One region of the Tomitella fengzijianii genome, then DNA from elsewhere that is predicted to be linked to it. Evidence: riboswitches for the same ligand, from Rfam matches in the RefSeq annotation. Region 1 holds a riboswitch; the other holds the start of a gene.

What was found. A riboswitch is a leader RNA that binds a small molecule or an ion and turns the genes downstream of it on or off. The one in region 1 is predicted to bind S-adenosylmethionine.
Region 2: another riboswitch for S-adenosylmethionine. It lies ahead of FO059_RS05765 (OsmC family protein); the one in region 1 lies ahead of FO059_RS04470 (bifunctional o-acetylhomoserine/o-acetylserine sulfhydrylase).

Annotation. Positions count from the first base shown of each region.
Region 1 is NZ_CP041765.1:962,735-977,149, reverse strand. Features, by position in the region: gene FO059_RS04490 (exodeoxyribonuclease III) at 1-266, opposite strand, end outside; gene FO059_RS04485 (MFS transporter) at 277-1,476, opposite strand; gene FO059_RS04480 (NADP-dependent isocitrate dehydrogenase) at 1,682-2,905, opposite strand; SAM riboswitch class IV at 3,296-3,410, shown strand; gene FO059_RS04470 (bifunctional o-acetylhomoserine/o-acetylserine sulfhydrylase) at 3,839-5,161, shown strand; gene metX (homoserine O-acetyltransferase MetX) at 5,164-6,309, shown strand; gene FO059_RS18635 (DUF3017 domain-containing protein) at 6,369-6,734, opposite strand; gene FO059_RS04455 (bifunctional methylenetetrahydrofolate dehydrogenase/methenyltetrahydrofolate cyclohydrolase) at 6,779-7,630, opposite strand; gene FO059_RS04450 (hypothetical protein) at 7,706-8,743, opposite strand; gene FO059_RS04445 (tRNA (cytidine(34)-2'-O)-methyltransferase) at 8,990-9,454, shown strand; gene FO059_RS04440 (ABC-F family ATP-binding cassette domain-containing protein) at 9,485-11,149, shown strand; gene FO059_RS04435 (helix-turn-helix transcriptional regulator) at 11,343-11,657, shown strand; gene FO059_RS04430 (hypothetical protein) at 11,650-12,192, shown strand; gene FO059_RS04425 (ABC transporter ATP-binding protein) at 12,239-13,177, shown strand; gene FO059_RS04420 (ABC transporter permease) at 13,174-14,370, shown strand.
Region 2 is NZ_CP041765.1:1,246,080-1,260,494, reverse strand. Features, by position in the region: gene macS (MacS family sensor histidine kinase) at 1-364, shown strand, start outside; gene FO059_RS05780 (response regulator) at 391-1,023, shown strand; gene FO059_RS05775 (DUF2339 domain-containing protein) at 1,131-3,038, shown strand; gene FO059_RS05770 (SGNH/GDSL hydrolase family protein) at 3,212-4,027, shown strand; gene FO059_RS05765 (OsmC family protein) at 4,127-4,624, opposite strand; SAM riboswitch class I at 4,894-4,988, opposite strand; gene mftM (mycofactocin oligosaccharide methyltransferase MftM) at 5,242-6,336, shown strand; gene FO059_RS05755 (MadR family response regulator transcription factor) at 6,355-6,987, opposite strand; gene FO059_RS05750 (MadS family sensor histidine kinase) at 6,984-8,426, opposite strand; gene FO059_RS05745 (iron-containing alcohol dehydrogenase) at 8,423-9,580, opposite strand; gene madC (MadC family VWA domain-containing protein) at 9,818-11,377, opposite strand; gene FO059_RS05735 (MadB family AAA-type ATPase) at 11,385-12,500, opposite strand; gene mdo (NDMA-dependent methanol dehydrogenase) at 12,587-13,861, opposite strand; gene FO059_RS05725 (short-chain fatty acyl-CoA regulator family protein) at 14,097-14,415, opposite strand, start outside.

The sequences.
Region 1 (14,415 bases):
CGGTGGGCGTCGGCGGGCACCCGCGACAGGATGGCCACGCCGTTGCGGCCCTTCTGCTCCGGCTCGGCGGAGACGATGTGCCAGCCGTCCTCGACGGCGGGCGCGAGCGCCGCCTGCAGCTGCGCGTCGGTGGCACGCACCTCCTGCAGGCAGACCACGTCCGCCCGGGTGCCGGCCAGCCACTGGAGCAGCCCGTGCTCCTTCTTGGTGGCGGCGCGGACGCCGTTGATGTTGACGGTGCTGACGGTGAGATCGCTCTTCGACACGCTCTGAAGGCTAGTGCACCGCCGCCGGCGCGCGGTCCCGGTCCACGGACGTGCGCGCGTCGGTGCGCCGTTGCAGCGCCGCGCTCACCGCCAGGATCAGCAGGCCGGCCACCGCCAGCCCGGCGCCCACCGCCGCCGGGGCGGTGTAGCCGAGGCCCGCGGCGATGACGACCCCGCCCAGCCACGCCCCGCCCGCGTTGGCGACGTTGAGCGCCGAATGGTTGAGCGCGGCGGCCAGGCTCTGGGCGTCGGCGGCGACGTCCATGAGCCGCGTCTGCAGCGCGGGGACCATCGCCGCCCCGGAGGCCCCCACCAGGAACACGGCGGCGAGCGCGGTCACCGGGTTGTGCACGGCCACGACGAACAGGGCCATCACGACGGCGATGAGGGCGAGCATCGCGAACATCGACGGCATGAGCGCCCGGTCGGCCAGGCGCCCGCCGACGAGGTTGCCCGCGACCATGCCGAGCCCGTAGAGCGCCAACGCCAGCGGTACCAGCGCCGAGGGCACGCCGGCGACGTCGGTGAGCGTGGTCGCGATGTAGGTGTAGACGGCGAACATGCCGCCGAATCCGACCATCCCGACGGCCAGAGTCAGCCACACCTGCGGGCGCCGCAGCGCTCCGAGTTCGGCCCGGGGACTCGACGAGGGCGCCGCCGCCATGGGCGGCACCCAGCGCAGCAGCGCCGCCATCGTCGCCAGCCCGATCACGGCGACCAGGCCGAACGCGCTGCGCCACCCCAGCTGCTGGCCCATCGCCGAGGCGAGCGGGACGCCCACCACGTTGGCCACGGACAGGCCGAGCATCACCGTGGCCACCGCCTTCGCGCGTTTGCCGGAGCCCGCGAGTTGCGCGGCGACCAGCGACGCCACCCCGAAGTAGGCGCCGTGCGGCAGCCCCGCGAGAAAGCGCGACACGATGAGCACGTCCATGCCCGGCGCCAGCACCGTGACGGCGTTGCCCACGGTGAACGCGACCATCAGCGCCACCAGCAGTCGCCGCCGGTCCACGCGCGCGGTGAGCGCCGAGATCGTCGGTGCGCCCACCACCACGCCCAGGGCGTAGGCGGAGATGACGTGCCCGGCCGTCGGCTCGGACACCCCCATGCCGTCCGCGATCTGCGGCAGCAGCCCCATCGCCACGAACTCGGTGGTGCCGATGCCGAAGCCGCCGAGCGCGAGCGCCGTCATCGCCGGTCGCACGGACATGCGGGCACCGCCTTCCTGAATGTTCGAGTACCGGCGGGCGAGGGCCCACACGCACGGTCAACGGGGCGCGGGCGCGCGGGCATTCCGGGAACCGGCGTGAGCCGCACCACGGTGCCGGGGCTCCGGACGCACGACAACGGCCGGGGCCCGTGGGCCCCGGCCGATCCTCCGCCGTCGGGTGCCGCTCTGCGCGAGCGGCGGTGCGTCAGGCGCGGGCCTTCGCGGCCTTCAGGTTGTCGTCGAGCGCACCGAGGAACTCCTCGGTGGTCAGGTAGCCCTGGTCGCCGCCGACGAGCATCGCCAGGTCCTTGGTCATCTTGCCGCTCTCGACGGTCTTGATGACGACGTCCTCGAGCAGATGGCAGAACTCCACCACGTCGGGGGTGTTGTCGAGCTTGCCGCGGTGCTCCAGGCCCCGGGTCCAGGCGAAGATGGACGCGATGGGGTTGGTCGAGGTCGGCTTGCCCTGCTGGTGCTGGCGGTAGTGCCGGGTGACGGTGCCATGCGCGGCCTCGGCCTCGACGGTCCGGCCGTCCGGCGTCATGAGCACCGAGGTCATCAGGCCCAGCGAACCGTAGCCCTGCGCGACGGTGTCGGACTGGACGTCGCCGTCGTAGTTCTTGCAGGCCCAGACGTAGCCGCCCTCCCACTTGAGCGCGGAGGCGACCATGTCGTCGATCAGGCGGTGCTCGTAGGTGAGCCCGGCGGCGTCGAACTCCGCCTTGAACTCCTCCTCGTAGATGCGCTGGAACTCGTCCTTGAACATGCCGTCGTAGGCCTTGAGGATCGTGTTCTTCGTCGACAGGTACACGGGGTAGTTCTGCTGCAGGCCGTAGGACAGCGATGCGCGGGCGAAGTCCTGGATCGACTTCTTGTAGTTGTACATCCCCATGACGACGCCGCCGTCCTCGGGGATCTTGCACACCTCGTGCTGGATCGGCTCGCTGCCGTCCTCGGGCGTGTAGGTGATGGTGACCGTGCCGGCGCCGGGGACCTTGAAGTCGGTGGCGCGGTACTGGTCGCCGAAGGCGTGACGGCCCACGACCACCGGCTTGGTCCAGCCGGGGACCAGGCGCGGCACGTTGGAGATGATGATGGGCGCGCGGAAGATCGTGCCGCCGAGGATGTTGCGGATGGTGCCGTTGGGCGACCGCCACATCTTCTTGAGCCCGAACTCCTCCACGCGCGCCTCGTCGGGCGTGATGGTGGCGCACTTGACGCCCGCGCCGTGCTTTTTGATGGCGTTCGCCGCGTCGACGGTCACCTGGTCGTCCGTCGCATCACGGTGCTCGACGCCCAGGTCGTAGTACTCCAGGTTCACATCCAGGTACGGATGGACCAGCTTGTCCTTGATGAACTGCCAGATGATGCGGGTCATCTCGTCGCCATCGAGCTCGACGACGGTTCCCTCGACCTTGATCTTGGACATGTGGTCCGCGTCCTCCTAGACAAGCCTGTTCAACTCGCGCAGCGCGGCCCATCTTGTGGATGCACGCCCGACGGCCGACTGCAAGGCGACCGCGCGGCGCGCGTGCTCTCAGGCACCGGCCGTACTGACATACTCCGTCATGTAGCAGATTAGTACCCCGGGTCACAGGAGCGGTCACGTGGTGACGTGATACGCACCGGAATCCGGGCGGGTGCGCACGGGGCACAGGACCCGGCCGTGCACACCGCACGTTCTGCAGTACGAGCGTACTCGATAGCCGGCGCCGGGCACCCCTTCAGGTCCCGGTGACTACAACAGGTCCGGATCCCGGCCCCCCGCCGGGACGGACCAGTTGAAACCGCACCCGCGTATACGGCTAAGATCGGGTCAGGTCATGAGCGTCAGCGTCAAGCCCCGGCTGGCTGGCCGGCAACCCTCCAACCGCGGTGGGGTGCCCCGGGTGATGACCAGGTCGTCCGTGGACACCGCGTCGGCATCGCCGGCTGTGCGCACCACGGCACAGGCGAGGCATCCGTCGAACGGGTGGCCGTTGCGGACGACAAGCGCGGGCCCGCTGGGGCGGGCCCACAAAGAAGGGGTAAGCCCCAACGGAGGTTCACACATGTGTTGTCGTAGCTGACGGAAGTGCCGACCCCCGCATCTCCGTCGTCGCCCCGGGCCCGGCCCGCAGGCCGCGACGCGATGCACCCTGCCCGACGGCTCCGTCCGCCCTCGCCGGCGGAGCCCGCGCACGATCCCCGGCAGAAGGCCACCGTGCCGAGCCGGGCTCCGCACAGCGGCGGATCCCACCGGGTCCCGCCGGAACGCGGCGATCCACGCGCGGGCCCGCGGCCCGAGCCGCCCGGAGCCATCCGCCACCTGCCCCGCACGCCCATCGGGCGGCGCGGCGAACCAGCCCCCTGGAGCGCATCGATGACCGAGACCACCGATCCCACCGCCAACTGGTCCTTCGAGACCAAGCAGGTCCACACCGGCTACACCCCGGACCCCACCACCAAGGCGACGGCGCTGCCGATCTACCAGACCACGTCGTACCAGTTCGACAGCACCGATCACGCCGAGGCCCTGTTCTCGCTGGCCGAGCCCGGCAACATCTACACCCGCATCATGAATCCCACCGTGGATGCGGTCGAGCAGCGCATCGCCGCGCTCGAGGGCGGCGTCGCAGGGCTGCTGCTGTCCTCCGGCCAGTCGGCCACCATGTATTCGCTGCTCAACATCGCCGGCGCCGGCGACCACGTCGTCTCCAGCCCGCACATCTACGGCGGCACGTTCAACCTGTTCCACTACACGCTGCGCAAGATCGGCGTGGACGTGAGCTTCGTCGACGACCCCGACGACATCGCGCAGTGGCGCGCCGCCATCAAGCCGAACACCAAGGCGCTGTTCGGCGAGACCATCGGCAACCCGCGCGGCGACGTCCTCGACCTGCCCGGCATCTCCGGGGTGGCGCGGGAGGCCGGCGTCCCGCTGATCGTCGACAACACGATCGCCACCCCGTACCTGCTCAACCCGCTCGAGCACGGCGCCAACGTGGTCGTGCACTCGGCCACCAAGTACCTCGGCGGCCACGGGACGACGATCAACGGCGTCATCGTCGACGGCGGCAACTTCGACTGGACCGTCACGCAGGCCGACGGCACGCCCCGGTTCCCCGGGTTCACCGAGCCGGACGAGAGCTACCACGGCGTCGTCTACGCGGATCTCGGAGCGCCCGCGTTCGCCCTCAAGGCGCGCGTGCAGCTGCTCCGCGACATGGGCAATGCCCCCTCGCCGTTCAACGCGTTCCTCACGGCGCAGGGCCTGGAGACGCTGAGCCTGCGCGTCGAGCGGCACGTGGCCAACGCGCAGCGCGTCGCCGAATTCCTCGAGGCCCGCAGCGAGGTCGAATCCGTCTCCTACGCCGGCCTGGCCTCCTCGCAGTGGCACGAGCGCGGCAAGAAGCTGCTGCCCCGCGGGACCGGCGCCGTGCTCACCTTCAACATCGCCGGCGGCGAGAAGGCCGCGCGGGCCTTCATCGACGCGCTCACCCTGCACAGCCACGTGGCCAACATGGGCGACGTCCGCTCGCTGGTCGTCCACCCCTGGTCCACCACCCACCAGCAGCTCTCCGAGGCCGAGCGCGAGGCCGCAGGCGTCTACGCCGGCCAGGTGCGCCTGTGCGTGGGCATCGAGGGCATCGACGACATCCTCGCGGACCTGGCGACCGGCTTCGCCGCGGCGGCTGCATCTTGACCATGAGCACGGTCCACCCTGCCCGTCCGGCGTCGCTCCCGTCGCCGGACGGGCAGCAGGGCGCCGTCGAGATCGGACCGCTGGTCCTCGACTGCGGCGTCCGGCTCCCCCAGGTCACCATCGCGTTCCAGCGGTGGGGCGAGCTCAACGCCGCGCGCGACAACGTGGTGCTCGCGCTGCACGCGCTGACCGGGGACACCCACGCCGCCGGTCCCGCGGACGACCGGCACGCGTCGCCGGGCTGGTGGAACGGGCTGATCGGCCCCGGCCTGGCCCTCGACACCGACGAGTGGTGCGTGATCACCACCAACTCGCTCGGCGGCTGCAACGGCAGCACCGGGCCGTCGTCGCCCGCTCCGGACGGGCGCCCCTGGGGCTCGCGGTTCCCGTACCTGTCCATCCGCGACCAGGTGCGCGCCGAAGCCCGCGCGCTCGAAGAGCTCGGCATCGACCGCGTCGCCTCCGTGATGGGCGGCTCGATGGGCGGCGCCCGCGCGCTCGAATGGGAGGTCACCTATCCCGAGCGGGTCGACTCGGCGCTGATCCTCGCCGTCGGCGCCCGCGCCACGGCGGACCAGATCGGCACGCAGACCACGCAGCTCGAGGCCATCCGCCGCGACCCCGACTGGCAGGGCGGCGACTTCTACGGCACCAGCCTGCGGCCCGACACCGGCCTCAGGCTGGCGCGGCGGTTCGCGCACCTGAGCTACCGCACCGAGTTCGAGCTGGACGAGCGCTTCGCCAACGCGGGCCAGCTGGACGAGGATCCGCTCAAGGACGGCCGCTACGCGGTGCAGAGCTACCTGGAGTACCAGGCGGACAAGTTCGTCGGGCGATTCGACCCCGGCAGCTACGTGATCCTCACCGAATCACTCAACCGGCACGACGTGGGACGCGACCGCGGCGGCGTGCAGGCCGCGCTGGCCGGCTGCAGCGTGCCCACCATCGTGGCCGGCTGGGACTCCGACCGGCTCTACCCCATCCGCCTGCAGGCCGAGATCGCCGAGTACCTGGCCGGATGCGTCGAGTTCCTGCAGTACGAGAGCCGCTACGGGCACGACGCGTTCCTCATCGAATTCGACGCGGTCGACGCTGCGATCTGCAAGACGATGGAGCTGGCGCGCAAGGCGGCCGCCGCGCGGCGCTGACGCGGGGGTGTTTCTTCGCGGGGTGGCGACGGACCGCGGGCGGGATGACGGCCGCCCGGCTACCCGGTGCCCAGCGACTCGATGGACAGGCCCAGCCAGATGATCAACCCGCCGAACGCGGTGAGCGTGGCCACGTCGAACGCCCGGCTCCGCACCGCCAGGACCCCCACCCGCTCCGGCGAGAGCACCAGGCGCACCACCGCCGCCACCAGTGTGACCAGGCCGAACAGCACGGTGCCGCGGCGCCACCGGTCCATCGCCACCAGCACCATCGCCGCGAACAGCCCGCAGCCGATCAGTATCAGCGGCAGATGGATGGTGCGCAGCCGGTAGAGGAGCGTCGTCGGCGGACCCGTCGGCGCGGCGATGCGGCTGGGCACGGCCTTGCCCGCCCCCGGACCGCCCCCGTCACCCGCGTCGCTCATCGCGTCTCTCCTGCTGTGTGTCAGGCCTGCCCTGGGTCGTCGACTTATCCGGCGTCCCGTTCGGCACGCTCGACCACATTCTGCAGCAGGAAGGCCCGAGTGAGCGGCCCGACGCCGCCCGGGTTCGGCGACACGTGGCCGGCCACCTCCCACACGGCCTTGTCGACGTCGCCCACCAAGCCGGCGTCGGTGCGCGTGACCCCCACGTCGAGCACCGCGGCGCCCGGCTTGACCATGTCCGCCGTGATGAGCCCGGGCTTTCCGGCTGCGGCGATGACGATGTCCGCGCGCCGCACCTCGGCCGCGAGGTCCTTCGTACCCGTGTGGCAGAGGGTGACCGTGGCGTTCTCGGTGCGCCGGGTGAACAGCAGCCCGATCGGCCGGCCCACCGTGACCCCGCGGCCGACGACCACCACGTGCGCGCCGGCGATCGGCACCTCGTAGCGGCGCAGCAGGTGCAGGATCCCCCGCGGAGTGCACGGCAGCGCAGCCTCCTTGCCCAGCACCAGCCGGCCGAGGTTCATCGGGTGCAGGCCGTCGGCGTCCTTGTCCGGGTCCACCGCCTCCAGCGCCTCGTTCTCGTCGAGGTGGTCCGGCAGGGGCAGCTGCACGATGTAGCCGGTGCACTCGGGGTTGCCGTTGAGCTCCGCGATGGTGTCCAGCAGCTGCTCCCGGCTGACGTCGGCAGGCAGATCCCGGCGCAGCGAGGTGATGCCCACCTTGGCGCAGTCGTTGTGCTTGCCGCGCACGTAGGCGTGCGAGCCCGGGTCGTCCCCCACGAGGATCGTGCCCAGGCCGGGCGTGATGCCCTTCGCCGCCAGCGCCGCCACCCGGGTGGTGAGGTCGGCGAAGAGTTCGTCGCGGGTCAGCTTGCCGTCCAGAGTCGTCGCAGTCACCATGCCATTCTGGCAGGTCCGCAACAGGCCCGACGGGGCGGTCAGCGTGGACCCGCGGCGGCGGCGACGGATAGGTCACCGCGCCCGGTACTGCAGCACCTTCTCCTCGGCGAGCCGCGTCGCGTCCTGTGTGATGACGAGGGCGCCGGGGCTGATCGTGTACTCCACGCCGTCGTTGGTCGCGGCGAAGCCGGAACCCGAGGGCACCGGGTCATCGATCTCGATCGCCGCGCCGTCCTCCAACCGCACGCCCTTGTAGTAGAAACGGCCGACGCCGGTCCGGCAGATCACCACCAGCGACCGGCCGGTGCGGGCGGTCACGACGGCCGGGTCGTCGGAATTGCAGCGCGCCGACGCGCGGCCGACGAAACCCTGACCGTCGGTGGGCAGGTCGCCGCCGCGCACTGGAGGCGGGGTGGTCGCCGGCGGGGCCGTGGCGGGGGCCGCGCCGGTGGGCACCAGCCGCAACCGCTCGACGCGCACGGCCAGGTCGCCGGGCAGGATCGTCAGATAGCCGGGCCCTGAAACGTTGTCGTTGGCGATGATGCACTGCATTTCGCCGGTGGTGCAGGACAACCGTTCCCAGTAGCCCGCCGTACCGCCGACCGGTGACACCGCGTACTCGCCGGGCTGGATGTCGGAGCCCACCTTGAAGATTCCGCTCGCGGGCAGCACGCCGGTGTCCGCGGTGGGCGTCGGGGCCGCTGCCGTGGTCGGAGCCGTCCCTGCGGCCGGCGCGGAGGCTTCGCCGGTGGCCGGAGCGGGCGCAGTGACCGCGCCGGCATTGTCGGCCGTGTCGCGACCGCCGACCAGCTCCACCACGAGCGCCACGATGAGAGCCGCCACCGCCAGCACCGCGACGGCGCCGACCACCCACGGCCACCGCTTCTTCGGCGGCGGGGACGGCGGGGGCGGCGGCGCGGCATAGCCGTAGCCGTATGCCTGCTCCTGCGGGTAGGGCCGCTGCAGCGGGATCTGCTGCGTGGGATCGTCCTGGGCGTATCCGGGGTGGCCGTACGGGGTCTGCGAATAGGCGATGGGGGTGTCGTCGTCCGGCGGGCCGTCACCGGACGGATGCTCGGGATCGGGCGGCGGCTGCGGCGGCACGGACATCGCTGACCCTCCTGGAGCGTCTCGGCAGGTATGACGACCGTAGTCCGAGCCCCGCCCGCTCCGGGCCCGAAGCCCCGTCATCACCGCCGCTTCACACAGAAGCTCCTGCGGACGGATCGTGGTTCTGCACTTGCCAGGGGAATCTCCGGCGTCCGCGGGACGAAGCCGGGGCACGGGCCCACCACGCCCGAACTTCGAGCGCGACGCCGAGCAACCCCCGCCGCGCCGAGTGGCATCCTGTACCCCGTGCTCAAAGTGATGTTCCACCAGCCGCTCATCCCGCCGAACACCGGCAACGCGATCCGCATGGTCGCCGGCACCGGGGCGGAGCTGCACCTGGTGGAGCCGATGGGGTTCGACCTGTCGGACAAGCATCTGCGGCGGGCCGGGCTCGACTACCACGACCTGGCCCGGGTGTTCGTGCACCCGGACGTGGAGTCGGCGTGGGCGGCGGTCGCCCCGGGGCGGGTGTTCGCGTTCACCACCCACACCACCACGTCGTTCGCGCAGGTGGAGTACCGGGACGGCGACGTGCTGCTGTTCGGCTCGGAGACGACGGGTCTCCCGCAGGAGGTGCTCGACGATCCGCACGTCACCGCGCACGTCCGCATTCCGATGATTCCGGGCCGGCGGTCGATGAACCTGTCGAACTCGGCGGCCGTCGCCTGCTATGAGGCGTGGCGGCAGCTGGGCTATCCCGGCGGCGTCTGAACCGTCGGCCCGCGCGGTCATACTGTCCGTGTGAGCGCACTCCTGCAGGCCACCGGCCTCTCCGCCGCCCATGGCGACCGCACCCTGTTCTCCGGCCTCGACCTCACGGTGGGCCCCGGCGACGTGGTGGGGCTCGTCGGCGCCAACGGGGCGGGCAAGTCGACGCTGCTGCGGATGCTCGCCGCGGCCACCCGCACCGACAACGCAGGAACGGAAACAGGCACGGTCACGCTGACCCCGCCCGGCGCGTCCGTCGGCCACCTCGCGCAGGAGCACGAGCGCCGACCTGGCGAGTCGGTGCTCGGCTTCATCGCGCGCCGCACGGGCGTCGCCGATGCCGAGGCCGCCATGAACGCCGCCGCCGAGTCGCTGGCCGACGGCGGCGCCGAGGACCACTACACCCCCGCCTTGGAGCGCTGGCTGGCGCTGGGCGGCGCCGACCTGCCCGAGCGCGCCGCGGCCGTCGCCGCCGACCTGGGGCTGCGCGCCCCGACCGGCGACGCCGACCCGCTCGACGCCCCGATGACGGGACTGTCCGGCGGGCAGGCGGCGCGCGCGGCCCTCGCGGCTCTGCTGCTCTCGCGCTACGACCTGCTGCTGCTCGACGAGCCGACCAACGACCTCGACCTGGACGGCCTGGCTCTACTCGAACGGTTCGTCGCCGACACCCGCGTGGGCCTGGTGGTGGTGAGCCACGACCGCGAGTTCCTGGCGCGCACCGTCACCCGGGTGGTGGAGCTGGACCTGGCCCAGCAGTCGGTGGACGTCTACGACGGCGGCTACGAGGCGTACCTGGCGGAACGGGCGGTGGCACGCCGGCACGCCCGCGAGGCCTACGACGAGTACGCGGACACCCGCTCGCGGCTCGAGGACCGCGCCCAGATGCAGCGCAACTGGCTCTCGCAGGGCGTGCGCAACGCGCGCCGCAAGGCCGGCGACAGCGACAAGATGGGCCGCCGTCTGCGCGCCGAGTCGTCCGAGAAGCAGGCGGCCAAGGCGCGGCAGACGCAGCGCGCGATCGAGCGACTCGACGTGGTGGAGGAGCCGCGCAAGGAGTGGGAGCTGCGCATGACCATCGCGCCCGCGCCCCGCAGCGGCACCGTCGTCGCCACCGCGTCGGGCGCCGTCGTGCACCGCGGCGACTTCACCCTGGGACCGGTGTCGGCTCAGGTGAACTGGGGCGACCGCATCGTCATCACCGGCGCCAACGGGGCGGGCAAGTCGACGCTGCTGGCCCTGCTGCTCGGCACGGCCTCCCCGGACGAGGGCGCCGCGGCTCTCGGTTCGGGCGTGCGGGTGGGCGAGATCGACCAGGCACGCGGCGCCTTCGCGGGGCCCGAGCCACTGGCGGAGGCGTTCGGCGCGGCGGTGCCCGACTGGCCCGACGCCGACGTTCGCACGCTGCTGGCCAAGTTCGGGCTGCGGGCGGCGCAAGTGGGGCGCCCGGCCGCGTCGCTGTCCCCCGGCGAGCGCACCCGCGCCGCGCTGGCGCTTCTGCAGGCGCGCGGCGCCAACCTGCTGGTGCTCGACGAGCCCACCAACCACCTCGACCTGCCCGCCATCGAGCAACTCGAGCAGGCTCTGGACGCGTACGAGGGCACGCTGCTGCTGGTGACGCACGACAGGCGGATGCTCGACGCGGTGCACGCCACCGCTCGCTGGGAGGTCGCGGACGGCCGGGTGCGCGAGGCCTGACGGGGCGGCCGGCCTCGATCCGAGCACCGGCTGCGCACGCCGAGCACGCATTCGCAAGGGCCCGGCGGGAAACGGCGCTCGGATCGCCGGGGACGCCCGGGCCGCAGCCGCCCGCCACCCCCTCCATCGCGAATACCTATCAGGTAATTGTTTCCGGTTGCACAATCGTTGGGTTTATACAACACTTTGTTCTGTGAGTGCTGCACGCAGGGGAAGCACACCCCCCATCCACAACCGGGTCGGCGTGCTGCGCGCCGACAGGCGGATGTCGCGCGCACAGCTGGCCGAGCTGGTCTCGGTGAACCCGCAGACGATCGGCGCGCTGGAACGCGGCGACCACTACCCCAGCCTGGACCTGGCGCTGCGCATCTGCGAGGTCTTCGCCCTGCCCGTCGAGGCGGTGTTCTCCCGCACGGAGTTCGCGCCCCTCGCCCAGAGCCTCCATCCCGCACCAGAGACCGGCCGGACCGGCGGATCCGGCCCGGAAGGCGGTAACCATCATGACTGACTTCGGCGCCGTCGAGCGCTATCAGGCCTATCGCACGCGCAGATTCCTCGAACAGCAGCGGCGCTTCAGCACCCGGCTGCGGCGCCTGCGCACGCGGCCCGCACGTCGCACGCTCGTCGTTCTGCTGTGCGCGCTGTACGCGGCGATGATTATCATCGCCGTCCTCACCTACTGGGACATCACCGCCGCCTACTGGTCGTGGCTGGGCGCGACGGCGGCGCTGCTCGTGCTGTGGCCGGCGGTGCAGATCGTCTCCGGCCGCCAGGGCGACGCCCCGCGTGATGCGCTCGACGAGTACGAGCTGCAGCTGCGCAACAGCGCCCGCTCGATCGGCCTGACCATCACGCAGATCGCCGCGTTCGTGCCCGCCGCAGTGCTGATCTTCATCACCAGCGGCGGCGGGGGTTCGCCCCAGCTCGCCTACATGGGCGGCCTGCTAGTGGTGACGGCGCTGCTCATCGGCGGCACGTCGCCGACGCTGATCCTCGCCTGGACTCGCCCCGACCCCGAGCCGGAGGACGGCGTGATCGACTGATCCCCGCGCCCCGCAGAGTCAATCCCTGACACCCCTTGGAGCAGCAATGACCAGATCGACCCCTTCCGGCAACGCCCCGCCGAGCCGTCACGCCGCAGTACTGACCATCGACGGCGTCTCGAAGTCCTACGGCACCGTCCGCGCCCTCGACGACATGAGCTTCTCCGTGCAGCCCGGCGAGATCTTCGGCTTCGTCGGAAGCAACGGGGCGGGCAAGACGACGACGATGCGCATCGCCCTCGGCGTGCTCTCGGCCGACGCGGGCGAGGTGCGCATCGGCGACCGGCCCGTCGACCTCGACGTGCGCCGCACAGTCGGATACATGCCTGAGGAAAGAGGGCTGTACCCCAAGATGAAGGTGGGCGCCCAGCTGGCCTACCTCGCCCAGTTGCACGGCCTGAGCAGGGCCGACGCCGACGTCGCAGTGCAGCGGTGGACGGAGCGGCTCGGTATCGACGGGCGGGTCGGCGACACGGTCGACGCGCTGAGCCTCGGCAACCAGCAGCGCGTGCAGCTCGCCGCCGCACTGGTGCACGACCCGGCCGTTCTCGTGCTGGACGAGCCGTTCTCCGGCCTCGACCCCGTCGCCGTCGACGTGATGAGCGACGTGCTCCGGGAGAAGGCCGCCGACGGGGTGCCCGTCATCTTCTCCAGCCACCAGCTCGAGCTGGTGGAACGGCTCTGCCACCGCGTCGGCATCATCGCCGGCGGGCGGATGCGCGCCATCGGCACCGTCGACGAGCTGCGGGCGCGCGGCGAGGCCCAGCTGGTGGTGCACGCCCCGCAGGCGCCCGCCGGGTGGGCATCCGCCGTCCCCGGCGTCGCCGCCGCAGAGCAGTCCGGCGAGCGCACGCTGCTCACCCTCACCCCCGGCGCCGACGACCAGGCGGTGCTCGCCGCGGCGCTCCGCACCGGCCCCGTGCACGAGTTCACCCTGCGCCGCCCGTCCCTGACCGAGCTGTTCCGAGAGGTCGTGACCGCATGAACGCCACCATCTCCCCAGCGCGCGCCGTGGGCCTGGTCGCCCGCCGCGAGTTCTCCACGCAGATCCGGAAGAAGAGCTTCCTGATCAGCAACATCATCATCCTCATCGCCATCATCGGCGGGATCATCGTCTACTCCGCGTTCTCCGGCGGCGACGACGGGCACGACGCGACTGTGGCCATCGTGGGCGACCAGACGCTGGCCCAGCCGCTGGAATCGACGGGCGAGGCGATGTCGATGACGATCGACGTGCGCGAGATCCCCGACGAGCAGACCGCCCGCACCGCGGTCTCCGACGGGGACGTGGACGCGGCCCTGCTCCCCGCGGCGAACGGATCCGTCACGGCGATCACCGAGTCGGAACTGGGCTCCGACCTGCACACGATCATCTCCGCCGCCGTGAGCTCGGCGGCCCAGGAGCGCGCCCTGGCCGCCCAGGACGTGGACGTGGCCGCGGTGGACCAGGCGGTGTCGGCGGCCACCGTGCACGTCGACGCGCTCAACCCGCCCGACCCGGAGAAGGGCCAGCGCATCGCCATGTCGATTGCCGCCGTGGTGCTGCTGTACATGCAGATCCTCACGTTCGGCATGTTCGTGGCCATGGGCGTGGTCGAGGAGAAGTCCAGCCGTGTCGTCGAACTGCTGCTGTCCACCGTGCGCCCGCTGCACCTGTTGTGGGGCAAGATCTTCGGCATCGGCGCCGTCGGCCTGATCCAGCTCACGGCCTACGGCGTGGCCGGCGTCGCCGCGGGACTGGCCACAGGAGTGCTGACGGTGACCGGCACGGCGGTGGCCACGCTGTTCGCCACGCTCGGCTGGTTCGTGCTGGGGTACGCCCTGTTCGCGGTGCTGTATGCCGCGGCCGGGTCGATGGTCTCGCGCCAGGAGGACGTCAACTCCACGGCGATGCCGCTGATGATCCTCATCGTCGCCATGTTCATCGTGGCGTTCTCCACCGTCGACAACCCGGACAGCACGGCGGGCACGGTGCTCAGCTGGATACCGCCGTTCTCCGCGATCCTCATGCCGCTGCGCATCGCGGCCGGGGTGGCCGGGCCCGGACAGATCGTCGGCACCATCGCGATCATGCTCGTCGCCATCGCGGCGTTGTCTGTGGTGGCCGCCAAGATCTACCAGCGCTCGATCCTGCGCATCGGCAAGGTGGTGAGCTGGAAGGAGGCGCTGGGCAGGTAGCGGTCACCCGGCGGTCTACGCGCCTCGTGCCCAGTCCGCGCACCC
Region 2 (14,415 bases), 280 kb from region 1:
GGCCGACCCGGTGGTCCTGCCCGCCGCCGTCGCCGACGAGGTGCTCGCCGCCGTCGCCAACGTCCTCGACAACGTCGCCCGGCACGCCGGCGCCGGCGCGCACACGTACATCCTGCTCGAGGACCTGGGCGACGAGGTGGTGGTCAGCGTCCGCGACGACGGTGCGGGCATACCGCCGGGCCGGTTGCAGGAGGCCGCCGCCGAGGGCCGGATGGGCGTCTCCCGGTCCATCATCGGCCGAGTGGAGCGCCTGGGCGGGCGCGCCCGTCTGGAATCCGCCCCCGGCTCCGGGACAGAATGGGAGCTGACCGTCCCGGCAGTCGTAGTCGAGACGGACACTGCAAGAAAGGCGGACTCCCGGTGACCGAGGCCACGCCGGCACTGCGTGTGATGGTGGTGGACGACCACCCCATGTGGCGCGAGGGTGTCGCCCGCGACCTCGCCGAGGAGGGATTCGACGTGGCGGCCACTGCCGACGGCGTCGCCGCCGCCGCGGCACGTGCCGCGGCGGTCCGGCCCGATGTGGTCCTGATGGACATGCAGATGCCCGACGGCTCCGGCGCCGACGCGACGGCACAGGTCCTCCAGGCGCATCCCGGTGCCCGCGTGCTGGTGCTGTCCGCCTCCGACGAGCGCGAGGACGTGCTCGACGCGATCAAGGCCGGCGCCACCGGGTACCTGGTCAAGAGCGCGCAGCGGTCCGAGCTGGTGGCCGCGGTCGTCGCCACCGGCGACGGGCAGGCCGTGTTCACGCCCGGCCTGGCCGGCCTGGTGCTCGGCGAGTACCGGCGGATCGCCCGCGCACCCCGGGCCGATGCCCCCGTTCTCACGCCGCGCGAGACCGAGGTGCTCCGGTACGTGGCGAAGGGGCTGTCGTCCCGGCAGATCGCCACACGGCTGGAGATCAGCACGCGCACAGTCGAGAACCATGTGGGCGCCGCCCTGCGCAAACTCCAGCTGGGCAACCGCGTGGAACTCGCGCGGTATGCCATCGAGCACGGGATCGACGGCGAGACCCGATAACAGTGCGCACCGGTCCGGCAGGGGGCAGATCACCAGAGGTAGATGACCAGGCCTTCTGAGTAGTTCTGCGCATGTGCGCCGCGCCAAGCACGGCAAGGCTGAGACGCATGAACCACTATCCCGGCTCGGCCGTCACCGCCGAACGCATCGACGCGCAGCTCCGCGAGCTGTCGCGCCGCGTCTCGGAAGTCTCGGCCGACTTCACGGCCTTCGTCCGCACCGATCTCGCGGAGCCCGCCCGGCCGCAGGTCCAATACGCCACCCCGCGAGCGCCCGCGGCCCCGTACCCTCAGCCGCCCTACCCGCAGCCGCCTAGCTCCCAGGCGCCTAGCTCCCAGGCGCACTTCCCGCAGGCCCCGTGGCCACAGCCGCCCTACCCGCAGTCGGCGCCTCCACGGCCCCCGGCCGCCGCGCGCAAGAGCGTTGCGGAACGCCTGTCGTCCGCCGCGGAACGCGGGCTGGTGGGCCGGGTGCTGGCGACGTTCGGCGTCGCGATCACCCTCATCGGCGTCGTATTGCTGCTGGTGCTCGCGGCACAGGCCGGCCTGCTGCGGCCGGAGGTGCGGGTCGCGGGCGGCGCGGCCCTCGCCGTCGCCCTGTTCGCCGCGGGAGCCCGCATCGGCCGGCACACCCCGAAGCGGTCCGGAGCGGCCGCCCTGGTGGCAACCGGCGTGGCCACCGCACTGTTCGACGTCCTCGCCTGCTCGACGATCTACCACTGGCTGCCGCCGGTGGCCGGCGTGCTCTCCGGAGGCGCGATCGCCGGCGCCGGCCTCGTTCTGGCGCACCGCTGGGACAGTCAGGCGCTGTGCCTGATGGTCTCGGTGCCAGTGCTGGTGTTCGCCCCCGTGATCACCGATGGTTCCGACGAGGTGCTGGTCGGCTTCACGCTCGCCTACGCGGCGGCGGTCCTGTGGCCGGGGCGGGGCCGCGACTGGACCGCGGTGTTCCTCGTCAACACAGCCGGCGCGACCCTGCCGCTGCTGGCCGCCGGAGTCTCCGGCGATCCCGCCGACTGGTTCTTCGGCGCCGCCGTCGCCGCCAACCTGACCCTGGCCCTCGCCTCCGCCCTGATCCTGCTTCCGTCGAGCTCCCGCCCCGTCCTCATCGCACTCGGCTCCGCGGCGGCCGCCCTGCCCGTCATGGCACTGCCGGGCGTGCTCGACCGCCCGTCGTCCGCCGCAGTGGCGGCAGTCTGCGCGCTGCTGCTGGTCGGCGTGGTGATCGGCACCGCGCACCGCACGCCGGTACCGCTCGGCGCGCGCAGCGTGTGGCTGTCGGCGGCCGCCCTCATCGCCCCGGTCACCGTCGCCTACGCCGCCACCGACGACGTGGACGCGGCGGCACTGCTGGGCATTGCGCTGGTGGCGGCGGTCGCGGTGCGCCACGCAGGCTCGCAGCAGCGGGTCCTGCTGGTCATCGCCACCGCGCTCGCCGGCATCGGGCTCTGCGCCATGGCGGCGGCCGGCGCCGTCGAACAGCTCTGGTCCCCGGATGCGCTCGACACCCCGCGGCGGGTGGGGATGCTCGTCGCCGCCGCTGTCGCCATCGCTGTGGTCGGGGTCCTCGCCGCGGCGTGGGCCGCGCGGCCCCGGCTGCGCGCCGAATACTGCTGGACCGTCGGCGGGGTGCTGTGCCTGGGCCTGCTCACCCAGGTCTGCCTGGGCACCGCCCAGCTGATCACCGGGGGCACCGAGAGCGGCTTCCGCGCCGGCCACACCGCCGCCACGCTGGTCTGGTTCGCCGCGGCCGCGGCCGCTCTGCTCCGGGCGCGCAGGCTGCACGACGGGCCCCGCGCGATCACGCTCACCGCGGGGCTCGCCGTCAGCGTCGCCGCCGTGGGCAAGCTGTTCCTGTTCGACCTGTCCGCGCTCGACGGGCTCTTCCGGGTCGTCGCCTTCGTCGCCGCCGGGCTCGTCCTGCTGGCGCTCGGCGTCGCCTACGCGCAGAGCCTCGGCGCCGACGGGAGCGGCCACGGAGTCCACCCGCACGCGCCCGCCGGATCCGGCCGCTGAACCGCGGCACCGGTCTTCCCCGAAGCCCGCGCCCCCGTTTGCGGGGCGCGGGCTTCGTCGGCGACCGCGCCGCACACGGTCCGCGTCGCGAGACGATCCGTGTAGCTTCAGAACTGCCTCCCTGCGCCGGACACCCCCGCACCCGCCACACCGCGAACACCAGGAGCCGCACCATGCCGCTGCGCTACGTCGCGATCGGAGACAGCCTCAGCGAGGGGGTCGGCGACACGCCCTGGCCCGACGGCACGCCGCGCGGCTGGACCGACCGGCTGGCCGCGCGCCTGGCCACGCACCACGGCGGCATCGAGTACGCCAACCTCGCGGTGCGCGGCTACAGGATCCGGCAGATCGTGCAGGCGCAGCGCGACGCCGCGGCGGCGCTCGCGCCCGACTACGTCACCGTCACCGCGGGCATGAACGACCTGCTCCGCCCGCGGCCCGACTTCGACACGCTGCATTCCGACCTGGTCGCCCTGGTCGAACCGTTCCACCGCAGCGGCACGCCGATGGTCTTCGTGCCCATCCCCGACCTGCGTCGCATCACCCCGGTCTCGCGGCTGCTCGAGCGCAACCGGGTGCGACTCAACGACGTCTACCGCGACCTGGCCGCCCACCACGGCGTGCACCCCATCACCGACACCACCGGCACCGTGTTCGAGGATCCGCGCGCCTGGGGCGACGATCACCTGCACCTCACGCCGCTGGGACACGCGCGCCTGGCGCAGGCCGCCGCCGACCTGTTCGGAATGCCCGGCTCCGGCGGCTGGGCCCCGCCGCCTGCCGGTCCTGTGCCGCGCGCGACGGTGCGCAGCGAGGCCCGCTGGGCGCGCGAGCACCTGGTGCCGTGGGTGGGACGGCGGTTGCGCGGCGCGTCGTCGGGCGACGGGCGTGGGGCTAAGTCTCCCCGGCCGCGCCCGGTCGCCGGCGGCATCGACGGCACCCTGTACTACCGGACCCGGCTGGAGAACGAGGCGGCCGGGCGATGCTGAGCACCCCTACCCCGATCCGAGCGCCGATCCTCCCGGACAACAGGGGAACCGGCGCTCGGACCGTGCAGTGGGCGCTCCGATCGGCCGTCGCTGAGCCGCTCAGGCGATGCGCGCGGAGGTCGTCACCGGCACGCCGTGTGCCAGGTTGTCGAGAACCGGGCAGTGCTTCTCGACCGTCGCGATGAGCTGCTCGTAGCGCTCGCGCGATTCCGGCCCGGAAATGCTCACCCGCACGTCGATGCCCTGGAACCCCGGACGCACGGACTCGTCGAGGCCGAAGAATCCGCGCAGGTCGATGTCGCCGCCCAGCTCGATGTCGACAGAGTCGAGGGCGACGCCGAGCTTCTGCGCCCACACCTGGAAGGTGATCGCCTGGCAGCTGCCCAGCGCCGCCAGCAGGTGTTCCACCGGGTTGGCACCCTTGTCGTCGCCACCCAGTCCGGCCGGCTCGTCGATGGTGAAGGCGTGGTCGCGCGCCGTGATCCGGACCTGCGTGGCAGTGCCCGGGACGTGGGCCGCGCGCACCTCGCTGCGCAGCCGGTGCTGGTCGGCGGTGTCCGTGGTAGCGGTGGTGGTGGCGCCCGTGGTGATGGTCATGATGGTCCTTTCGTCGAATGCGCGGCGGCAGGCGCGCGGGCCTACGGCGGCCCGCGACGCCACGCGCCGTGCAGAGCGTCATGCAGGGAAGAAGAAGATGCGCGCAAGCGCAGTGCGCCGCCTGCGATCGGGGGCGCGGGGAATTCGGCCGGTCAGGCCCGGCCGCGGGGCATTCGACAGCCCTCGGTGCTCACCCGGCACAGATCGATGCAGCGCCGGGAATGCAGGAAAACGAATACGGCGGTTGCGTTGCCGCGCATGTGATCACCCGTCCATCGCTCCTGGCGGGAGCACCCGCACCCGGACTTCCGGGGGGTTGCTGCGGCGTCATCGAACCAGGTTTCTCGACCGCTCTTGATAGCTGGCGGGTTCACCGTAGCCCACCTGTTCCCCGCCGTCGATCGCGGGCCTCGCCGGCGGGCGCCGCAATGCCGGCGCCGGCCCTCGTGCGCGGGCCGCCCCTGCCCGACCGGACAGGCCGGGAACCCGCCGGTCGACCACACGACAGCGCCTCACCGGAGGGACCGCCGGGGCCTTCCAGAACCTAACGTCAATGTGACCAAGCGCACACGTCGGCAGCGTGACCGGCAGCGCCGCCACAGCGTCCGGAGAACTCGATGACCCTCGACCTGCACACCGCACCGGTCCACCCGTCCCACGCCGCCCGATCCTCCGTCACCCCGTCGCCCGTCACCAGGCCCGACCGGCGGCTCCATGCGCCCGGGTCCGGCAGGCCCGCAAAGCGCGACCAGCGCCTGGGACACAGGCACGACGACGCGCACCGGATCCAGGGCCGCTGGGTCGGCGAGCAGGGTGGCCACCGGCAGGGCGACCACGGGCATTGGGAACGCGACGGAGTGCGCGTGTGCCACGTGGACTCCGCGACGGCGCGCACGCTCCTCGCCGAGCGCCCGCGCGGCACCGGCGTCGTCGATACCCGGCACTTCCGCGCCTTCCGCACCGGCCGCACGCTGACCGTGCTCCACCGATTCGACGCGGAGACGATCTCCGACGACGCCGCCGGTCTCATCGCCGCCGAGCTCGACGCCACCGGGATGCTCGCGGGCCCTGCGGAGTTCGAGGCGACGCTGATCGGCCTCGTGCACTCGGCGCCGGGGCACGTCCCCGGGCACCCGGCGCATCACGTCGCCGCGTCGCCGTGGATTCCGTTCTATCGGAACTCCGTCGCCGCCCTGGAGCGTGGTTCGGCCGCATTCGCGCCGGTCCACCGGCGTGCCGAGCAGCTGATAAGCGGCACCGAGGTGCTCGACCTCGGCTCCTGCTTCGGATTCTTCCCGCTGCGCCTGGCCCGCGATCGCCGCACAGCCCCACTGTCGGTGACGGCCACCGACCTCAGTGCCGGCACGATGCGGCTGCTCGATGACGCCGCGTCGGCGATGCAGCGGCCGCTGCGCACCCTCACCTGCGACGCGGCCTCCGTGCCCCTGCCCGACCGCGCCGCCGACACGGTGACCGTCCTGCACCTCCTCGAGCACCTGCCGCCGCGCAAGGCCTTCGCGGTGGTGCAGGAAGCGGTGCGCCTCGCCCGGCGGCGCGTCATCGTCGCGGTGCCGTACGAGGGACAGGCGCAGACCTGCTTCGGCCATGTCCAGACGTTCGACGCCCGGGACCTGCACACCCTGGGCACCCGCCTGGGGATGGGCTATACGGTCGGCGACCACCACGGCGGCTGGCTCGTCCTCGACCACTGACCGGGGGCGGGCGGCCTGTCAGATGATGCCGCGCTTGCTGGCCGCGTAGACGGCCTCGGCGCGGGTGGCCACCTGCAGCTTCCGCATGATGTTGCTGACGTGGAACTTGGCGGTGGTCGCCGAGATGTACAGGCGCTCACCGATGGCGCCGTTGGACAGGCCCGTGGCCAGCAGTCGCAGCACGTCCATCTCGCGCGACGTCAACGACTCGCGGGGTGCGGTCCGGCCGCTCATCGACCGCACCACGGCGGCGGCGCTGCGCGCGTCGAAGGCGCTCTCGCCCGCGGCGACGGCGCGGATCGCGCGGACCAGTTCCGTAGTGTCCACGTCCTTGACCACGTAGCCGCGCGCGCCCGCGTGCATCGCCTCCACCACGAGCTCCTCATCGAGGAACGTGGTGAGGACGAGCAGGCCCACGTCCGGATGCTCGGCCGTCAGCGCCGCGCACAGACCCAGTCCCTCGAGCTCGGAGCCCGCGGAGAGCTTGAGGTCGACGATCGCGACGTCCGGAGAGGTGGAGGCCACCACCGCGCGCGCCTCCGCCCCGTCGGCCGCCTGGCCGACCACCTCGATGTCCGGCTCGCGCTCCAGGATCGAGCGCATGCCCTGCCGAAGAATCGCGTGGTCGTCGATCAGCACCAGCCGTGTCATGCCGGGCCCCGCTCTCCGCGTGCCGGATCCGCCGACCGCCCCGGCCCGGGCGCCGGCGGTTCCGCCGCACCGGGATCCGCGTCTTCCCGCACTGGCAGCGGGATGGCCACGGCGACCCGGACGCCGCCGATCCGCGCGCGCCGCACCGCCAGGGTGCCGCCCAGTTCCTGTGCCCTGGCCTGCATGTTGGCCAGTCCCCGGTGATGCACGTCCAGGTCCCCGGCCTGCGCGATCCGCAGCCGCAATCGCAGCGCGGCGGGATCGCCCGTGCCGTCGTCGGATACGGCGAGTGTCACGCCGTCGGCGCGCTGATCGACGCGCACGATCGCACGCGTCGCGCCGCCGTGCATCGAAGCGTTGAAGAGGGCCTCCCCCGCGATGCGCAGCAGCGCGTGCTCGACGTCCCGCGGCAGATCGGCCGCGGCGCCGGTCATCCGCAACTGCACGCGCAGGTCCGACGGCATGTGCACGGTGCACAGCTGGCGGAGCATCTCCGCCAGGCCCGACCTCTCCGATTCCCCCTTGTGGTCCAGCGCGTAGATGGCGGACCGCAGTTGTTCCACCGCCGACCTGGTCAACGTCTTCGCCAGGTCCAGGCGTTCGCCGCGCTCGGCATCGGGGATTCCGCTCCGGCACACCTCGATCTGCATCCCCGCGGAGAGTACGCACTGCGTGACGCTGTCGTGCAGTTCCCGGGCGATGCGGTGCCTTTCGTCGTCGACGATCTTGCGGCGCGTCGCCAACCCCAGTCTCCACTGCGTCTCGACGAGTTCCGCATTGCGCGCGGCGAGTTGGTCGGCCTGCGCCGATGCGGCCGCGTACGACGATTCGGCCCGCTCGAGCAACACCTGGCGGCTCTGGAAGAGCGCCGAGTTCTGCAGCGCCACCGCGGTTTGGCCGGCCAAGATGCGCATCACGGACTCGTCGGTGGCGTCGAGCCGGCGCCGTGGCGGCGTCCACGCGGCGAACGCCCCCACGACACCGCCGCCGAGATCGATGGGCACGTGCGCGTGATGCGGATCGACGACGGGGCGCGCGAGGAAGTCGAACTCGCCGCGCAGGATGTCGTTGAGCCGGTTGATCACCACCGCCGGCATGTCCTCGGGCGGCGGGTCCCCGCCGCGCAGCCCCTCGTAGGCGTACGGGTGGCCCTGGGCGTCCACGACCAAGTGGCGCGGCTCCGCCTCGGGCAGCTCGCCGTCCGCCAGCGCGAACAGGACCCACTGCGCCTCGAGATGCAGGCGGACGGCCTCCGCGACGGCGAGCACCAGCGCCTCGGGTCCTTCCACCGTGCGGACCAGGGCCCGCGAGATCGTGTCGAGCGCATGCACCACCCGCTCCAGCCGCTCCGCCGCCCCGCGGTATTCGCGGTAGAACGTCGACTTGCCGGAGCGCACCCCGGTGAGCCGCTCGAGATCCGACCCGCCGCGCCGGGTCACAGCGAGTCCCGGAGCAGCCGCACCATCGCGGCCTCGTCCGCCGCGCGCGGATTGGTGGTCATGCAGGCGTCCTGCAGTGCGCCACGCGCCAGGCGTGGCAGGTCCTCGTCGCGCACCCCCAGCTGCGCGAGGCCCGCGGGCATCCCGACGTTCGCCACGAGCGCCTCCACGTGCTCGGCGACCGCCCAGGCCGCCGCCTGCGGGGCGTTCCCCCGCACTGTCAGCCCCAGGTGCCGGGCGACATCCTCGTACGGCTGCGGATCGGTTTCGGCGTTGAAGCGGATGACGTGGGGCAGCACGATGCCATTGATCTCGCCGTGCGTGGCGTCGAGCATGCCGCCCACCTGGTGGCTCACCGCGTGCGCCGCACCCAGGATCGCGTTGCTGAACGCCATTCCGGCCTCCAGGCTGGCCAGCGCCATGGCGCGCCGGTCCGCCATGACGTCCGGCCGTTCCAGAGTGGCGGTCAGGTGATCGAACACCAGCCCGACGGCCTGGAGCGCGTGCCTGTCGGTCAGCGGGGTGCGCGCCACCGACACGTACGCCTCGATTCCGTGGGTGAGCGCGTCGAGGCCGGTGGTCGCGGCCACCCGCTCCGGCATGGTCGGCAGCAGGCGCGGATCCACGACCGTCACGTTCGGAACCAGCGCGCGGCCGATGATCGTCACCTTGGCCCGGCGGTCGGTATCGGTGACCACGCAGAACTGCGACACGTCCGCCCCGGATCCGGAGGTGGTGGGGACGACGACGAGCGGGGGGATCGGCGACTGCGCACGGTCGATCCCCACGTAATCGAGGATCCGTCCCCCGTTGGCGGCGAGGATCGCGATGCCCTTGGCCGCGTCGATCACCGAGCCGCCGCCGAGCGCGATGATGACGTCGCAGCCGTGGCCGGCGTAGGCGCGGTGCCCGTCGGCGATCTCGTGGTCCTTCGGGTTGGGGGTGAGTCCGCTCCACAGCTCCGGCTCCATGCCCTGCGTGCGCAGCCCGTCCAGCAACATCTGCGGCCAGCCCGCCGCGAGCACGCCGGCGTCGGTGACCACCAGGGGGCGGGCGCCGCCGAATCGGAGCGCGGCGAAAGACGCCTCCGGCATCGCGCCGTCGCCGAAGACGATCTCCGGCGCATGGAACTTGAACACGCGCGCGGAGATCACCTCGCCGGGTGCGGATCCACCGACGACGGGCGTGCGGGCGCGCGGGTTGCCCGGATTACGTCGGGGCGTGTCACGATCAGAATTCACGGTGTGCACTGTGCGGGTCCGATCAACGGTGCGGGTCCGATCAACGGGGTGTCCCCAGGGTATGCCGCCGCCCGCGCCCGCACATCGTTCACGCGGACAGGACGCGGCCTGCCCGATCGGCCAGGACGCGCCGCCGTCACATCCCCGCGGTCACGAAAGGGCGTGCGCCAGCTCGGCCGAGCGCGCCAGCAGTTGCTCGGCGTCCCGCGCCACCACCACCTGGTCGCACGCCTCCGCGTATTCGTCCATCGCGCAGGTGGCCTGCGCCCAGTACCGCCGGGGTTCGGGCGTGATCCACGCCAGCGAATGCACCCGCCGCCGCAGCGCGGCGAGCAGGTCCGCCTGCGGCGGCAGCCCGTTGCTGCGCCCGTCGCCCACCACCAGCACCGCAGTGCGCTTGTCCAGCAGCCCCGCGTGCAGCTCCAGCATCTCGTCGAGCACCCGCCCGTAGTCGCTGCTCGCCTCCAGATCGATCTGCTCGTCGGACAGCACCCCGGCGAGCACGTCGTCACCGCCGCCGCGCAGCAGCGCCCCCGTCACCTCGACGGGCCGGTCCACGAAGGCGACGACGTGGCAGCGCGCCGCCCTCCGGTGCATGGCCTGCGCGAACCGCAGGGCGAACGCCGTCACCGGCCGCACCGACAGCGAGACGTCGGCGAGCACCAGCAGGCGCACCCGGTCCGGCACCGGGGTGCGGGTGACGAGCCGGAAAGGCACGCCGTCGGTGCGCAGGCTCGCGCGCACGGTCCGGCGCATGTCCAGCCCGCCCCGCCCCTTCGTCCGGGGCCGGGCACGGGGCGCGCCGCGCATCCGGCGCAGGATCTCGTGGCACGCCAGTTCGACGTCGGCGTGCGGATCCGCGGCGACGGCCTCCCCCGTCAGCTCCGGGGGGACCACCGCGCCCCGCTGCGCCAGCGCGTCGACGAACGATTCGATCGCTTCCGACAGGCGCTGGAGCTGCGCCTCGGTGAGCGGTCCGGGATCATCGTCGGCGCCATAGGCCCGCGTCGGGTCGTACGAGTCCAGCCACGCGAGGATCTGATCGGGATCGTCCCACCGCAGGTCCCCCACCGCGGCCACGCCGGTGCCGTCGGCCAGCGCGCCCACAGTGGTGGTCGACGCGCGGTCCACCTCCACGGTGTAGGTGACGCCCCGCCGGCCCTGGTCCGCCTCTGTGGACACCGACAGGTCGTGATCGGAGCCGGTGAGCGAGACGTCGTCGTCGTCCCGGTGCGGGTTGAACCCGCCCTCCGAGTCGGGCAGGTCCAGCTCGTCGCCCACCTCGGCGAAGCGTTCGTCGTAACCGGCGTAGCGGCCGATCTCCTCGTCCTCCTCGATCTCCAGCGCGGTCGGCAGGCCGTCGGAGTTCGGCGTCCACTGCGCAATGGAGTCATCGCCGCCCCTGCCCGCGGCACCCGCTGCGAACAGTGCGTCGAATGCGACGTCGAAGCCCGCGTTCTCGTGCGCGTACTTGACGCACCCCGCCCGCAGCGCCGCGCGCAGCCGCGCAAGGTCGCCGCCGCCGATCACCGCCAGGATCCGCCGGATCCCGATGACCTCCGCCGGCGACGCGGCCACCCCGGCGCGGCGCAGGAGGCCGCCGAACACCGCCGACACCACGTCCAGGACCCGTACGGGACGGTCCACGGCGAACCGGTCCGTTTCACTCTCCTGCGGGGGAATCCGCTGGGACAAGGCGCTTTCGGTCATGGCCGGTTCACTTCCCCTCTCCGCGCGTGCCGCGCGTGCGGAACGCGACGGCCGTCGTGTTGGCCGGCCGGTCGGCTATGGTCACCCTCTCGGCGGCCGGCTCCGCGGCGCCGGAAGGGTCTGCAGCGCTTCCGCCCTGTTCCTGCGACCGTCCCCGGGCCGGCGCCGCCTGCCCGGCCAGGGCCTCCTGGGCCATCGCCCGATCCGACTCGTACTTCACCAGCGACGCCAGCAGGACCCGGCGCGTGGCCTCCGCCAGCGACTCCTCGCCCGGCGCGAGCACCGCCGCCGCCCGCGCGGTGTCGATGACCTCCGAGATGGACGGACTCTTGCGCAACGGAAGCTCGCGCAGGCGGCGCGCCAGCTCCACCACCTCCGCCGCCACCGGGTTCTCGACCTCCGGTGCCCGCGCGGTGACGATCTCCCGCTCGCGGGCCGACGTCGGATAGCCCAGGTGGAAGTGCAGGCAGCGCCGCTTGAGCGCCGGCGACAGCTCGCGGGTGTCGTTGGAGGTCAGCACCACCCACGGCACCGTGCGCGCCGCGAACGTGCCGATCTCCGGGATCGTCACCTGCTTCTCCGCCAGCACCTCCAGCAGCAGGGCCTCCATCGACTCCTCGGTGCGATCCACCTCGTCCACGAGCAGCACCACCGGCTGTTCGGAAATGATGGACTCCAGCAGCGGCCGCATGGCCAGGAAGGGCTCGGAGTACAGGCCGAAGTCCCGGCCCGCCAGGTATTGGGACGCCTCGTCCAGGTCCGTGATGTGGGCGGTGGCCTCGGTGATCCGATCGCGCAGCATCTGCACGTGCAGGAGCTGCTTGGCGTAGTCCCACTCGTAGAGCGCCCGGTTGTCGTCCAAACCCTCATAGCACTGCAGTCGGACGAGCCGGCGCCCCGAAGCCGCGGCCAGCGACTTGGCCAGCTCCGTCTTGCCCACGCCCGCCGGCCCCTCCAACAGGAGCGGCCGGTCCAGCGTCGTCGCCAGGTAGACGACGGTGGCCAGATCGTCGTCGGCGATGTAGTCGGTCTCGCGCAGCGCGGTCCGCAACTGCTCGGGATCGCTGAAGGAGGTCGCATCCTGCGCTGCAGGCTGCACGGTCCGGAGGCCGGCAGTGGTCATCTTCGGTCACCTCGATGGAGTGTGGGCCGGCGGCATTCGGCGATGCTGAGCGCCGCCGGCCTTCGATGGAACGGGCGGCTGACGGATCAGTAGTACGAGCCGTTGATGCAGTGGTCGACCACCGGGATCGCGGACTCGACCGTCACCTCGCGCGGATTGCCCGGGGTGCACCAGTCGTCCAGGATGTGTTCGGAGATCTTGCGGACCGTGCCCTGGTCGCCGGGGATGCTGTCGCCGCGCCCCTCGTACTTGTTGGTGTTCATCTGGTTCTTCTCGTAGGTATCGGTGTGCACCGAGGAGAAGTTCGCGGGGATGCCGATGTCTTCGGACAGCCGCACCGCGGCCTCGACGGCCGCGTCGGCCGCCTGAACGGTGGTCATGTTGCGGGTGTCCACGCCCATCGTCTCCGCGATCCGGGCGAATTGCTGGTAGCGGGACGGCAGGTTGTACTCCCACACGCGCGGCAATGCGATCGCGTTGTTCAGGCCGTGGTGGCTGTCGAAGAACGCGCTCATCGCATGCGAGATCGAGTGGATGATGCCGAGCCCGCCCGAGTTGAACGCCTGCGCCGCGATGTACTGGGCGTGCATCATGGCCTCGCGGGCCTTGAGATTGTGCGGCTCGAACACGGCCTCGCGCAGGTTGTTCGCGACGAGCTCCATCGAGTACAGGGCATTGCCGAGCGACGGCGGGAAGTCGAGTCGCGAGACGTAGGGCTCGCTGCCGTGCGCCAGCACGTCGAAGCCGCAGTACGCGGTGAAGTGCTGCGGCAGCGGGTAGTACAGCAGCGGGTCGTCGAGCGCGAGGGTGGGGATGATGGCGTCGTCGAAGCCCACCCACTTGTGCGGGGTCTCCATGTCCGAGGTGTCGGTGATGACGTAGGCCCAGGACGTCTCCGAGCCGGTGCCGGCCGTCGTGGACACGGCGATGTGCGGGGGGTTCTCCTTGTTGGTGGACTTGGAGAAGCCCTCGAACTCGTTGATGTTGCGGCCGTCGTGCGCGATGACCACCCGCGCGCCCTTGGCGGCGTCGTGGCTGGAGCCGCCACCGACGGAGATGATGCTGTCGCACTTCTCCTTCGTGTACATCGCCGCGGCTTCCATGGAGTTGTAGTCCTTGGGGTTCGACTCCACCCCGTCGTACAGGACCACGTCCACGCCCTGGTGCTTGATCTTCCCGATCAGCTCCTCGATGATCCCGGTGCCGCGCAGGCCGGTCGTGATCATCAGCGCACGCTTGAAGCCGAGGTTCTTCGCCTCCACACCGAGGATATCGTGGGCTCCGACGCCCAGAAGGGCGCGGGGAAACGGGTGGAACTCCTTGATCGGGAAGTCCCAGATCTGGTTCAGCTCGATTGCCATGGTGTTCTCCTCGTCGCGTGCGGCGGCCCTGCGGCCGGTGTCCGTCGGCTGTGCGTCGACACCGGGCTTCCGGCGTCGAGTGCCACTGTGCGTTCGGCGTGAACCAGGTCACAAGGCTTCGCGGCGGTAACCGGCCGGGCGGCAGCGGAGAACTGCCCGGCCGGGCAGGTGCCGCCGCCGTCCGAGCGGCCCCGGGCCGGCGCCGGCCGGCGCGCGCATCGACTCCCGGGCGGTCCTACTCCGTGTACGCGTGCCGATACGGCAGCTGACTGCTGACGTCCTCGTCGATCTGCAGGCGGCTTCCCAGCGGCGGGAACGCACGCTGTGCGCACTGCGGGCGGTCGCACACCTTGCAGCCGGCACCGATCGGGACGATGGCGCCCGGATCCGCGAGCGACCGGCCTTCGGAGTACACGAGCCGGTCCGCATGACCGATATCGCACCCCAGCCCCACGGCGAACGTCCGGCCCGGGGCACGGTAGCCGCGGCCGTCTTCGTGGGTGGTCCGCGCGATCCAGAGGTACGTGCGACCGTCGGGCATCTGCGCCACCTGG